DNA from 3 places in the Bradyrhizobium sp. Kon69 genome. Region 1 is predicted to be linked to each of the others. Evidence: riboswitches for the same ligand, from Rfam matches in the RefSeq annotation. Region 1 holds a riboswitch; each other region holds the start of a gene.

Region 1 (2,266 bases):
ATGATCGGCGCGGCCGGGAAACACCAGCCGCGAAATCTTCGGATGGCTCGCCAGCACGTCCGCGATGCGCGCCGCCGTCTCGGTCTGCGCGCGCACGCGCACGGCGAGCGTCTCCAGACCCTTGAGCAGGACCCAGGCGTTGAACGGCGAGATCGATGGGCCGGTCTGGCGCATGAAATTGTGGATGTGCTCGGCGATGAACGCTTCCGAGGACAGGATGATGCCGCCAAGACAGCGGCCCTGGCCGTCGATGTGCTTGGTCGCGGAATAGACCACGACGTCGGCGCCGAGCGCGAGCGGGCTCTGCCAGATCGGGGTGGCGAACACGTTGTCGACGACGAGCCGCGCGCCGCCGCTGTGCGCGATCTCGGCAATGCCGGGAATGTCGAGCACGTCGAGCGTCGGGTTGGTCGGGCTCTCCAGGAAGAACGTCTTGGTGTTCGGCTTCATGGCGCGCTGCCATTGGTCGAGATCGAGGCCGTCGACCAGCGTGGTCTCGATGCCGTAGCGCGGCAGCAAATCCTGCACGACGTAGAGACACGAGCCGAACAGCGCGCGCGAGGCCACGACGTGATCGCCGGCCTTGAGCGGCGCCAGGATCGCGGTCGTCACCGCCGCCATGCCGGTCGCCGCCGAACGTGCCGCCTCGGCGCCCTCGAGCTCGATCATGCGCCGCTCGAACATCGAGATGGTCGGATTGGAGTAGCGTGAATAGATGAAGCCGGGGTCCTCGCCCTTGAACCGCGCCTCGCACTCCTCGGCGCTGTTGTAGACGTAGCCCTGGGTCAGGAACAGCGACTCCGACGTCTCGCCATATTGCGAGCGTAAGGTGCCGGAATGAACCAGGCGAGTTTCGGGACGGTAGTGGGCGGTTGGCGCCGGGGACTTCGACATAGGACCTCCTGAAGTGACCATCGAAATGGTCACAAAAAAACCGGCCTGGAATATTTCCACGGGCCGGGATCACAGAGGTCCCCGGCCTGTTTAGCGACTTATTTAACGTGGCTGCAAGCCGGCCGGCTCAAATCACCACGGGATAAGTCATGCTCATATTCCGCAATGCCCTTTCCGTCAAGACGTCCATCGGATAGCCGTAAAACGCTCATATTTCCCGCATGTCGGGATGTGTTTGATCCCTGATGAGGACCCCGGGTTGACGTTCACGGTCGCCGCCGACGCCAATGGTATCCTGCCCGACCGCATGATCGCGGCGATGGCGGAGGGCGGTCTCATCCTGCCCGCTTACGACTTCGTCGAAAGCCAGATCCAGCCGGCGAGCCTCGATTTGCGCCTCGGCGACATCGCCTATCGCGTTCGCGCCAGCTTCCTGCCCGGTCCCGGCGCCACCGTCGCCGAGCGCATCGACGAGTTGAAGCTGCACGAGTTCAGCCTCGCCGACGGCGCGGTGCTGGAGACCAACTGCGTCTACATCGTGCCGCTGCTCGAAAGTCTCGCGCTGCCGCCGGAGATCGTCGCGGCCGCCAACCCGAAAAGCTCGACCGGACGGCTCGACGTCTTCACCCGCGTGATCGCCGACGGCACCCGCCGCTTCGACATGATCGGTGCCGGCTATCACGGTCCGCTCTATGCTGAGATCAGCCCGAAGACGTTCCCGGTGCTGGTCAGCGAGGGCTCGCGCCTGAGCCAGGTGCGCTTCCGTACCGGCGATGCCATCCTCAACATCGACGACCTCGAGGCGCTGCATGCGACCGAGCGTCTGGTCGATATCGACGATGCCGATCTCACCGGCGGCGTCGCCGTCTCGGTTGATCTTTCCGGCGAAAAGAGCGGCGGCTTCGTCGGCTACCGCGCCAAGCGCCACACCGGCGTCATCGACGTCGATCGCCGCGCCGGCTATTCCGTCGAGGAGTTCTGGGAGCCGATCTCGGCCCGCCCCGACGGCAGCCTGATCCTCGATCCCGGCGAGTTCTATATCCTCGCGTCGAAAGAGGCCGTGCAGGTGCCGCCCGATTACGCCGCGGAGATGGTACCGTTCGATCCGTTGGTCGGCGAGTTCCGCGTGCACTACGCCGGGTTCTTCGATCCCGGCTTCGGCTATGCCGGCGCCGGCGGGCTGGGGTCGCGCGCCGTGCTCGAAGTGCGCTCGCGCGAGGTGCCGTTCATCCTCGAGCACGGCCAGATCGTCGGCCGCCTCGTCTACGAGAAGATGCTGGCCCGCCCCGACGCCATGTACGGCCAGCGCATCGGCTCGAACTATCAGGCCCAGGGGCTGAAGCTGAGCAAGCATTTCCGGGTGTAGCGATCA
Region 2 (2,266 bases), on a different contig from region 1:
ACGCAGCGGTTGACGCCCTCGCGCGACAGCTCGATGCCGCGGCCGTCGATGCCGCGGGTTTCCAGCAGCTGGAGCAGGTCGCCCTCGCCACACCCGACGTCGAGCACTTTCGAGCCCGGCTTGACCATCTCGGCCACCAGCACATGGTCGGCGCGAAAATCGCCGGGCTGCCCGGTCGCAAGGCCGCCGAGCGGCAGCGCTTCCTGTACAGACATGACTAGCCGTCCTTTAAGCTTTCTTGGCGGTGAGCCCGCGCGCCTTGCCTGCCGACTGCAAGAACGCACGGGCGATGTCGAAGAACTCGGGCACGTCGAGCAGGAACGCGTCGTGACCGCGATCGGTCTCGATCTCGGCGAACGACACCCGCGCGCTCGACGCGTTCAGCGCGTGCACCAGCGCCCGCGATTCCGAGGTCGGGAACAGCCAGTCGCTGGTGAAGGAGACCACGCAGAACCGGGTCTGGATTCCCGCGAACGCCTTCGCCAGCACGCCGCCATGGTCGCCGGCGATGTCGAAATAGTCCATCGCGCGGGTCAGATAGAGATAGGAGTTGGCGTCGAAGCGTTCGACAAAGGACGAGCCCTGGTAGCGCAGATAGGACTCGACCTGGAAGTCGGCGTCGAACGAGAAGGTCGGCAGCTCGCGGTCCTGCATCCGCCGTCCGAATTTGCGATGCAGCGCTGCGTCGGAGAGATAGGTGATGTGCCCGGCCATGCGGGCGACGGCGAGGCCGCGATGCGGATGGGTGCCGTGATCAACGTAGCGTCCGCCATGCCATTCCGGATCGGCCATCACCGCCTGCCGGCCGAGTTCGTGGAAGGCGATATTCTGCGCCGAATGGCGCGTGCTGCATGCGGTCGGGAGCGCGGAGAAGACGCGATGCGGATAGGCCGCGGTCCATTGCAGCACCTGCATGCCGCCCATCGAGCCTCCGACGACGCAGAGCAGCGTATCGATGCCGAGGCGGTCGAGCAGCATGGCCTGGGCTCGCACCATGTCGGGGATGGTGATGATCGGAAAATCCAGGCCCCACACTTTGCCGGTCGCCGGATTGGTCGACGCGGGGCCGGTCGAGCCCATGCAGCCGCCGATGACGTTCGAGCAGATGATGAAATACTTATTGGTGTCGAGCGGGCGGCCGGGCCCCACCATGATTTCCCACCAGCCCGGCTTACCGGTCAGCGGGTGCACATTGGCGACGTGCTGGTCGAGCGTCAGCGCATGGCAGATCAGGATTGCGTTGGACCGCTCGGCATTGAGCTCGCCATAGGTCTGGTATGCGATCTGGAACGGGGTGAGATCGACGCCGCAATCAAGCGGCAGCGGCTGGTCGGCACCGAAGCGTGCGACCTGGGAGCTCGGATGATCGACTTCGTGCGAGCGCTCGTCGGCGCTGATCGCGGGACTGGGAATTGGCTTGATGCCCATCTCTGACCACTGACTCGTTTGCGATCGGGGTCCGATCGCGACTGACATCAGGCCATGAAAAACCCGGCCTGAACGATAGGTTCGGCCGGGATCGAAAGGGTCCCCGGCCTGTTTAGCGAGTTTTTTAACGTGGCTGCAAGCCGGCCGGCTCAAATGACCACGGAACGGGTAAAAACTACCGTCTCGGACGGTTTTCGTCAAGTCGCGGCCCGGATCAGCCAAATTCGCCTGTCGCGCCACGGGCGGAAAGGGCCCGATTTCCCTTTGCATTTCTCTTTGCTTTCGCAGCCCCGACTGCCTAATCAGGATATCCATCACAGCGGTGACAGCTCGACTGATCCGCATTGAACGCCTCGCAACAGCACCTCACAGACATGTCCCAACGTCCGCCCGCGCCACCATCGCTCCAGGAATTGCGCAAGGAGATCGACGCGATCGACGAGGGCATGCATCGCCTGCTGATGCAGCGCGGCGACATCATCGACCGCCTGATCCAGGTGAAGCAGACCCAGGAGGTCGGCTCGGCGTTCCGCCCGGCACGTGAGGCCTCCATGATGCGCGACCTCGTGCAGCGCCATCGCGGCATCCTGCCGCTCGACACGGTCGAGAGCATCTGGCGCGTCATCATCGCGACCTTCACCTATGTCCAGGCCCCGTTCTCGGTCCACGCCGACATCTCGGCGAGCGAGCCGGCCATGCGCGATTCCGCGCGATTCCATTTCGGCTTCACGGTGCCTTATGTCGCGCATTTCAGCGCGCAGGCGGCGGTCGAGGCCGTCGCGAAGTCCAAGGGCGATCTGGCGCTGGTCTCGGCGACTTCGAGCCGCACGCCGTGGTG
Region 3 (2,266 bases), on a different contig from region 1:
GACCGCGATTTATACGGCAAAAACGATAGATTAGGCGGCGCTGCTGACCTCTCATGAGCCTTGCCGCCCAAATCGGAGCTTCGCGGCGACTTGCTACTAGATATGGTCTCCTTGGACGCGGGGGACGATTGAAAAAGAAGGCCATGGGTAGCCAGCTATGCAAGATTGGATGCTGCCACGAATTACTGACTACTGGGACCAACGAGTTCGGGCCATAGACCGTCTATCACGGGCATTAACGGCGATTCCTTCATCTGACTACCTTGGAGAGATGGCCTTGTTGCGGGCGGCAATTGCCCGTCACGTTGGCGTTCTCACAGATCAGGACCTGATCATGGCCGCCGTAGTCATGGCCGCTGCTCGGGCTTGCTGCGGCTGATCTCGTCGATCAGCACCGATTCAGCGCCCCACACGGTGGCCGGCGTTTGGAGGAACCGCACTCCCGTCCCCTCGCGATCGGGATAGGGAAAGCCCACCAGGTCATCGAACGAGATCAGGCTGGCATTGTAGTGCCGATGCTGAAGATTCAGCGCCTCCGACAGCGAGTTGAGCAGGTAGGTCTTGCCAGTACCCGACGCACCGATCAACAGCAGCGGATCCCCGGTGACCAGCGCAGCGAGGATGACCGGCTCGATCTCGCCGAAGCCATAGACCCCTAGCGCGGTAAGATATGGACCGGAATTGCGGGCCGGCAGCGCGCTCGGCTCCTTCTTCTCGCAAATTTCCACAACGGATTGACCAGCCTTCGCGCGAAGACCCGACCGACGATTTGACATAAAAAACCCCGAGATTGCACACGCATCTGGAGGGCTGGCGACCTACTGTTGCCCTTGCGGGCCACATCGTCGTGCCACCGTTGCCGGTCAAGGCTGGTTGGCGGGACCGTCAGGTCCTCTCAGGATGCAAAATCAGCGTTAGCATGCCGTTATCGAATGTCAAAACGAAAGTCAGGTCGCGCGGCGGATCCAGAATTGGCCGAGGTACGTGGACAGGGGACCTTCAGCAAGGCAATCTGTCGAAAAAAGGCTGCACCTCATTTCGATCAGTCGCGTCCAAAGGATCCGGCCACATTGTTGGCGTTCAGCACGCCGATGCCGCTTGGATAGCGGTCCCTTCTTTTGCAATTTCAATTAGTTCCGATCATCTGGACGTTCTTGATCGCCATCTATACTTCTTCAGCATCAACCAAAACGATAGTTTAAGGTCCCAGCACCTTGGCAGCGTCAGACCAACTGTTAATCTCCTCGGGGAGACGAGACCGACTATCGCTGGACGTGGCCAACATCCTGCTGGCCGAGAAACACCGTTTGGTGCTCGCCGAGGACAACTGCGTAGGCGGCCTACTCGTGCGCGGGTCATGCCGCCGTCTCGGGCCAGTGCGTTCAATGGACATAAGACTAGTGATCTCGCGTGGCGCCATGCGCATCTAATGCATTCAACGCGCTCAGAGTTTCAAAGGGAATCGATGCCGAAGGGTTTGAGTGCTTCTACGGTTAAGTCGTGGTTCCAGTATCGATGCGAGCGCAAAGTTCGATACGAGCTTTCTAGCGATGAAGAACTCGCTTCTGTTCCCATCATCAAGGACGTGCGGGAGCAAGCATGGGCCATCCTTGGTCGAGATTTCGAGGACCGTATCGTACAGCGATTAGATAAAGAGGCGGGCGTCTTAGTACCTTCTCCTGGAGATCGAGGCGGATTGTCCGAGGTTCTCGCGAGCGCTTTCATTAGAGGAAAACGGCCTGAGCGGTATGCTGCGCAGATTAATCTTCGCACAAAAGAAACCCCGGCCTTCCTTCAAGGAGCGCGCCGGCCCTTTAGACTCAATATAACCAAGCATTTTCGCGCAACCTGGGGCAACCTTAGAGCGGCCTGCGCGGCTTCAGATAGGTCCAATCACGTACAAAAAGCATACAATTGTGACAGGGGTGACGGCACGCCGGCAGGCTTCGCAAAGCTCGCCGGCGCGCGACGTGACCCGACCCGCGGCTGGGAGACACTTCGCACCTCGGCACGCCATGGCCGGCATCGACAGGGAAGCGCCCGCGATCGCGCAAACCGCGGCAGGCGTCTTCCCTGCAAACGTCTGCGTCGCGCCGTTGGCGCCGAACATTCCCCCGTGAGCTCGGCAGGGGCAGCCTACGGGGTGTTCACTACCATCGGCGCTGGAAGCTTTATCAGCCCGTTGGACAACGCGGTCGCGCGCCCTGTGCGAGCGGCTATCATCTACTAGTTTGCATGATTGAGCATGCTGCGCGAGCAGGTTATA

Evidence for each region. Region 1 has a riboswitch for S-adenosylmethionine ahead of AC0L3U_RS26815 (O-succinylhomoserine sulfhydrylase). Riboswitches for the same ligand answer to the same signal wherever they lie in the genome.
Region 2: another riboswitch for S-adenosylmethionine. It lies ahead of metX (homoserine O-acetyltransferase MetX); the one in region 1 lies ahead of AC0L3U_RS26815 (O-succinylhomoserine sulfhydrylase).
Region 3: another riboswitch for S-adenosylmethionine. It lies ahead of AC0L3U_RS14905 (hypothetical protein); the one in region 1 lies ahead of AC0L3U_RS26815 (O-succinylhomoserine sulfhydrylase).

The regions. Positions count from the first base shown of each region.
Region 1 is NZ_JBVVOS010000022.1:32,464-34,729, forward strand. Features, by position in the region: gene AC0L3U_RS26815 (O-succinylhomoserine sulfhydrylase) at 1-894, opposite strand, end outside; SAM riboswitch at 964-1,043, opposite strand; gene AC0L3U_RS26820 (2'-deoxycytidine 5'-triphosphate deaminase) at 1,124-2,260, shown strand.
Region 2 is NZ_JBVVOS010000003.1:400,142-402,407, forward strand. Features, by position in the region: gene metW (methionine biosynthesis protein MetW) at 1-215, opposite strand, end outside; gene metX (homoserine O-acetyltransferase MetX) at 229-1,428, opposite strand; SAM riboswitch at 1,520-1,599, opposite strand; gene AC0L3U_RS06305 (chorismate mutase) at 1,803-2,266, shown strand, end outside.
Region 3 is NZ_JBVVOS010000010.1:3,927-6,192, forward strand. Features, by position in the region: gene AC0L3U_RS14900 (Z1 domain-containing protein) at 1-34, shown strand, start outside; gene AC0L3U_RS14905 (hypothetical protein) at 348-776, opposite strand; SAM-I-IV-variant riboswitch at 811-909, opposite strand.